Regions from separate parts of the Rikenella sp. genome, predicted to be linked through region 1. Evidence: riboswitches for the same ligand, from Rfam matches in the RefSeq annotation. Region 1 holds a riboswitch; the other holds the start of a gene.
The links. A riboswitch is a leader RNA that binds a small molecule or an ion and turns the genes downstream of it on or off. The one in region 1 is predicted to bind cobalamin.
Positions count from the first base shown of each region.

Region 2: another riboswitch for cobalamin. It lies ahead of ACTO3O_RS05680 (DUF5074 domain-containing protein); the one in region 1 lies ahead of ACTO3O_RS01280 (YncE family protein).

Region 1 covers NZ_JBQIQO010000003.1:4,428-7,835, forward strand. The annotation lists gene ACTO3O_RS01275 (hypothetical protein) at 1-10, opposite strand, end outside; cobalamin riboswitch at 1,247-1,532, shown strand; gene ACTO3O_RS01280 (YncE family protein) at 1,773-2,855, shown strand; gene ACTO3O_RS01285 (glycoside hydrolase family 3 N-terminal domain-containing protein) at 3,066-3,408, shown strand, end outside.
Region 2 covers NZ_JBQIQO010000017.1:38,424-41,831, forward strand. The annotation lists gene ACTO3O_RS05670 (FtsL-like putative cell division protein) at 1-227, opposite strand, end outside; gene rsmH (16S rRNA (cytosine(1402)-N(4))-methyltransferase RsmH) at 262-1,185, opposite strand; cobalamin riboswitch at 1,320-1,520, shown strand; gene ACTO3O_RS05680 (DUF5074 domain-containing protein) at 1,774-2,820, shown strand; gene ACTO3O_RS05685 (TonB-dependent receptor) at 2,817-3,408, shown strand, end outside.

The DNA of each region.
Region 1 (3,408 bases):
GGCTCGGCACTCGAACCGGGACGTCTCTACCTAAAGGATAGGTCGCTCTACTCTTTTCTTATTTGTGCTTTGACTCCTGCGGTTTTACGAATCGCAAGCATTCAGCCTAACTTACCGCCCTGTCTGTCGTGTTCGGGCTGCGCGCTCCGGGGGTGGGCCGAAGGCCCAGCGCGCAAGCCCGGCGGTTCGAAGAGCCGCACGAGCACCGCATTCATTCACCGCCCCATTCTCAGAAGTTCGTCCTCGGCGTGCTATTCGCTCTTAGTTCAAGCGGCCGAAGCCTGCGGGGCCCACAGCAACGTCAGTTGCGGGCCTCCGCTGGGGGAGGCTTCGGCCCGCGCGGCTCTACGAGCCGCAGAAGCTCGGCCCAAAGCTCGTCCCTGTTCTCCGCCCCGTGTGTGCCTCACTGCGGCTCCGCTTTCGCTCCGCCGGAGCCGCTCGGCACCCGAAAGATAGCCGGGCCTATCCCTATTCCCGTCGCCCGCGGCAATTCTTGCCGGATTGGCCGAGTGCCAACCGGCAGAATATGCCCTCTTTAGGCGGGCGGGCGACGGAGCTTTACGTGAAGTCGAGTTTTTCGCGCGCCTTGCGCGATTCATCTATATTCGGCTCACGCCGAAATAGTTGAATCGCTTCTTTAGGCGGGGCGCACGTCTTCGCCAACAGGAGGGTACTGCGCTCGGGCCGCGCGGGCCCCACGTCCCGTGGACGGGAAATGCTGACGCATTTCCACTGGCAGCCTCTACCCCAAGACAGCCTCTACCCCCGTTCTTTGTCCGCGCGCTGGCGGAAATCTTATTCAAACGCGAATCACGCGTTTGAATGATTTCCTACTTCAGCGATCGCGCGCGTCGAGCTTTGTTCGCGCGCCGGGGGAAATCTTGTCAAAACGTGCCAGCACATTTTGACGTTTTCCCTTTTAAGGCGACGGCGCGCGGTCGAGCTTTGCCCCGCCTCGAACTGTTCCTTTTGTGAACAAAGAGAACCAGAAAAACTTTAGACGGATGCTGACGCATCCTCAAGCTGCCGACGGCCCCACTTACGTAAGGCGGAGAAAATCCTAATAAAGCACCCAACGGGTGCGGGGACGGGCGAAACTTACGTTTCGCTATGACAGCTTCGGTCTTAACAACCTCTATTCCAACGCACAGCTGCCTCTACTTATCCTCATGTGCGCCATCCCCGCATGAACCACGCTCTACAAAAAAAGAAGGCGGGAGATTTGGCGAGTTCGGAAAAAGAAATCTATCTTTGTATCGGCAATGGTTCGCCGAAGCTCTCCACTCCGAAACGGACGGTCGGAGGGCGGCGATCAAAAGGGAACCGGGTGAGAATCCCGGACAGTCCCGCTGCTGTGAACCCCTCGGTACTTCGCGCGTGCGATACCGACAAATCGGGTGACAGGCAATCTTGTATACGCCACTGTTCGTGAGGAATCTCGCCGGCTCTGAGCCGATAGATACCTCGGAATGGGAAGGCGCGGCCCGTCGCTCGGGGGTAAGTCAGAAGACCTGCCTTGCCGTACCCTTGTTGTCCGCTTTCGAGGATTTAGAGCCGGAGAACGCCACGATTTTTTACCTTATTTTTCTGGGATTTCCGAAGAGGGAGAGTCGATCTCTGTGCGCGCGGTTTCGTGTGCGCGGAGAAGAACGACAGAGAACGGCCGTACGATCGTCGTACCGGCCGGAAGGTCGATTTTCGTCCGGGTTCGAAGCAGTTTCCGACAGCGGCACAAGTCGTTTGGAAACCATTTTTAACTCACACGAAAAAAGATGAAAAAAATCAACCTCTTGGCGGCGTTCGGCGCTGCATTGTTGCTCTTCGGCTGTAAGGACGACAAAGGGCCCAAAGTGCCCCTGCCCCACGAACCCACCGAAACCGTCGGATACTACGTCCTCAACGAAGGTACGCAGAGCGGCGGAAACGCGACATTGGGGTATTACGACATCGCAACGAAACATTTTACGCCGGATTATTTCGGAATGCAGAACCCGGGTGACGAGCTGGGCGATTTGCCCAACGACATGACGATCTACGGGACGATGGCCTATGTGACCCTGAACGGCAGCGGCGAAGTGGTCGTACTGGGAGCGACCGACGGCAAAGTGCGGAAACGGTTGGCAGTCGAGGGAGCGCGCTCGTTGGCGGCGCACGACGGAAAAGTCTACGTCTCGTCGTATAAGGGCGAAGTCGTGCGGATCGACACCCTGACCCTGGCAGTGACCGGTACGGCTGCCGTGAACGGCAAGTATTGCGAGGGGATCGCCGTGTGGAACGACAAAATCTATGTGGCCAACAACGCCACCCCGGAAGGGCTGCAAACCAAAGGAAATACCGTGTCGGTGATCGACATTCCGACATTTACGGAAGAGGCGCAGATTACGACGCCGACCAATCCCGTCGGATTGACGGTCGGCGCCGGGCGGTTGTACCTGACGACTTCGGCCGTCTACGACGACTCGTGGACGACCATGCTGGAAGACGCGCGGCTCCATCGGATCGACCCGAAACAAAACAAGGTGGACTATACCTTTCCGGACGTGACCGTGTCGAGCATGGCTGTGCTCGGAGACTACCTATACACCGTACATTTCAGCTGGGAGACCTACACGGGATCGTCCCGGAAAATCAATCTGGCGACCGACGCCGTGGTCGATTTTCTGGCGGAAGCGCCCGGCAACTCGGTCTACGGCATTTCGGCCAATCCGCTGACCGAAGAACTGTTCGTGATCAATTCCGGATACACCGGCCCGGGTACAGTGGATTGCTACAATGCAGACGGTACTTTCCAATATCAAATGACGGACCGGGCACAGGGGCCGTACGTCTCGAAGGTGGTTCCGGTGAATAAATAACAGGTAAAAACTTTAGTAGTGTAAGGTTTTTATTCGGAAGCGCCCCCTCCGGTGAGACGGGGCGCGGGGCACGGGGATGGTGGTTCTTCCCCGTGCTTTTTTGTATCCCCTTTTATATCTCCGCGTCCGGTTTCTGCACCCCGGATGTGGGGCGGTTGAGGGAAAAAGTGGCTATCTTTGTCCCGCTACTAACACCAAATCTTTGATTTTATGAGAAGAAAGACCGTGCTCTTGCCGGCCCTGTTCTGTGCATGTCTGGCGGGGAGCGCCGCCGCACAGGGGTTCGACAAAGCGGGAAAACCGGTGATCCGTCCCGAGTATAAGCCCCGGGGCGACATGTACCGAAACGGATGGATCGACTTCAACAAAAACGGGAAGAAAGACATTTTCGAAGACCCGACCCAGCCGATCGACCGGCGTGTGGAAGATCTCCTCTCGCAGATGAACCTCAACGAGAAGACCGCCCAGATGGCTACGCTCTACGGCTACGGCCGCGTGCTGACCGACGATCTGCCGAAGCCGGAGTGGAAGACCGACCGCATCTGGAAAGACG
Region 2 (3,408 bases), on a different contig from region 1:
AAGAATTGGCCGATCCGGAGGCCGCTGCGTTTCCGGGGCTGAGGGGGGGTGTCGTCGCCGGCACGGGAGGGGGTTTCGAGAGGGGATTCTTCGGCGATGTCCGGGTCTTCCTCTTCGGGGCTGGGCGGGCTGTCGGGTTCGCGCCAGTCGTCGGGCATGGTGCCGCGGGCCGGACGGTAGTTCCGGTCGGAAAACTCGGGGGAGGTGTATCGGGAGGGGCGTCTCATCGCTGGGCGGCACGGGGCCGGGGGAAAAACGGGTTCAGGGGCGGATTTGTTGTCCGGTGCGCTCGGCGACGCGCAGTTTGGCGCTCCGGGCGCGGGGGTTGCGGTCGATTTCGGCGGCGGTGGGGAGGATCACTTTGCCGACGGGGACGACGGGGGTGGAACTCTGGCCGTAAAAGTCGCGCTGGACGATGCCGTCGGGGGTGCCGCTCCGCATGAAGTTCTTGGCGAGGCGGTCTTCGAGGGAGTGGTAGGTGATGACGCTGAGCCGGCCGCCGGGACGAAGGAGCCGGATGGATTGGGAGAGCATCATTTCGAGGGCTTGCATCTCGCCGTTGACTTCGATGCGGAGGGCCTGGAAGAGCCGGGCGCGGAAGCGGGACTCGCTGCCGCGGGGGGTGACGCTCTCGGTGGCGCGCAGCAGGTCGTCGATCCGGGCGAAGGGCCCGGCGGTCTCGCGGTAGCGCACGATGGCGTTGGCGACGCGGTAGCACTTGTCGAGCTCTCCGTACCGCCCGAAGAGGGTGGCGAGCCGGGCGGGGTCGTAGGTGTTGAGCAATTCTGCGGCGGTTTTGGAGCTGCCGTGCTGGTTCATCCGCATGTCGAGGGGGCCGTCGAACCGAAAGGAGAAGCCGCGGGAGGGGGTGTCGAAGTGGTGGGAGGAGACGCCGAGGTCGGCGAGGATGCCGTCTACGTGGTCGAATCCGGCGGCGCGAACGCAGCTGCGCAGGAAGCGGAAGTTGTTATGGATCAGGACGAGGCGGGGGTCGTCGGGGGCGTTGGCCAAGGCGTCGGCGTCTTGGTCGAAGGCGAGCAGGCGGCCGCGACGGCCGAGGCGGTCCAGCAGGGCGCGCGAGTGACCGCCGCCGCCGAAGGTGACGTCGACGTACACGCCGTCGGGACGGAGGGCGAGTCGGTCGAGGCTCTCGTGGAGCAGGACGGGTTGGTGGTATTCGGACATGGGGCTCTCGGGCTGGGTGCGATTCCGTTTAAAGTGACAAAGTTACGCTTTTTTAACGAGGTGGGGAGGGGCGGCGGGGAGATTTCTTCGGGGGACGGGGGCGGGGTTTGGTTTTGTGGGGAAAGGTCTCTATTTTTGTCGCGATCGTTTCGGGTAGCCGGGTCGTAGTTCGTACGGTGCGGCTGAAAAGGGAACCCGGTGGAAGTCCGGGACAGTACCTGCTGCTGTGAGTCCGCTGAACGGTCTGTCGCACTCTTGGCCACTGGCGCGTCGGCGCGCCGGGAAGGCGCGGCGGACGGGACGAGTCAGAAGACCTGCCGAAAGGATGTTTTCAACGTGATTTGCACCTGCGGGGTTTTCGGGTGGAGATCGGGCATGCGACGACAAGAGAAGGGACGGCCGGGCGGGATTCCCGGGAAAGTCGGAAATTCCTCTTCGGCGGCGGAGGGGTGGTTTTGCGGCGGAGCGCTGCCCTACTCTATTCAGTTTCTCTTTTTCGAACTCTCCCCCCCTCGGCCGGTGCGGTTTCTGACGATGATGAAAAAAACAAGGGGACATATCCGGGCACTGGGGCTCGCGGCGCTGGCGATGACGCTGGCGATGGGCGGCTGCATGAAGTGGGACTATGGGGCGACGGAGGAGGTGGCATTGCCGGAGGGGGGGCTGTTCGTCCTCAACGAGGGCAATTTCCAGTATGGGAATGCTTCGCTGTCGTATTACGATCCGAAGACGGGAAGAGGTGAAAACGAGCTCTTTGTCCGCGCGAACGGAATGAAGCTGGGGGATGTGGCGCAGTCGATGGTGGTCAGGAAGGGGGTGGGATGGATCGTGGTGAACAATTCGCATGTCGTTTTCGCGATCGATGTGCGGACGTGTCGCGAGGTCGGGCGCATCACGGGCTTCACGTCGCCGAGGTACATCCATTTCGTGTCAGACGAGAAGGCGTATGTGACGCAGTTGTGGGACAATCGCATCTTTATCGTGAATCCGAAGCGGTTCGAGATTACGGGATATATCGAGTGTCCGGGGATGACGATGGAGACGGGGTCGACGGAGCAGATGGTGCAGGCGGGGAGGTATGTCTATGTCAACGGGTGGTCGTACCAAAACCGGATTCTGAAGATCGACGCGGAGCGGGATGTGGTGGTGGACGAGCTGGCGGTGGGGATTCAGCCGACGTCGCTGGCGATGGACAGGTACGGCAAGCTGTGGACGATTACGGACGGGGGAATGGAGGGGAGCCCTTACGGGTATGAGGCGCCGGCGCTCTATCGAATCGATCCGGAGGGGTTTCGGATCGAGCGGAGGTTCGAGTTCGGGCGGGGAGACCGGGGGTCGGAGGTGCAGCTGAACGGAACGAGGGATACGCTGTACTGGATCAACGAGGATGTCTGGCGAATGCCGGTGACGGCGGAGGGGTTGCCGGAGGGACCGTTCCTGGAGGAGGCGGGGACGATCTATTACGGGCTGACGGTCGATCCGATCCGGGGCGATGTCTATGTGGCGGATGCGATCGATTACCAGCAGCCGGGAACGATCTGCCGCTATTCGGCGGGGGGGAAGCTGATCGACCGGTTTTACGCAGGAATCACGCCGGGGGCTTTTTGCTGGTGGATAAACGGAGGGGGGCGATGAGGGGAAAGGGTCGGATACTTGGAATACTCGGGGGGCTGGCGGGGCTGGCTCTGCCGGCGGCGGCGCAGAACGGAACGGAGGGGGAAAAGGAGCGGCTGCTGAGGACGGAGGTGGTGACGGTGAGGGGGCGGAGGCCGCTGAAGGAGATCGGGATACAGCGGACGAGGTTCGACAGTGCGGCGCTCAGGGGAAATGTGGCGCTCTCGATGGCGGATGTGCTGACGTTCCATTCGTCGATCTTCGTCAAGAGCTACGGACGGGCGACGCTCGCGACGGTGGCGTTCCGGGGGACGTCGCCGTCGCATACGCAGGTGACGTGGAACGGAATGAGGATCAATAATCCGATGCTGGGGATGACGGATTTCTCGATGATTCCGGCGTTCTTCATCGACGAGGCGTCGCTGCTCCACGGGACGTCGTCGGTCGACGAGGCGGGCGGTGGCTTGGGGGGGGCGGTGAGGCTGGGAACGGGGCCGGCGGGAACGGAGGGGGTCGGGTTGCAGTATGTTCAGGGGATCGGGTCGTTCCGAACGTTCGACGAGTTCCTGAGGCTGACGTATGGGGCGCGGAGGTGGCAGGTGTCGACGC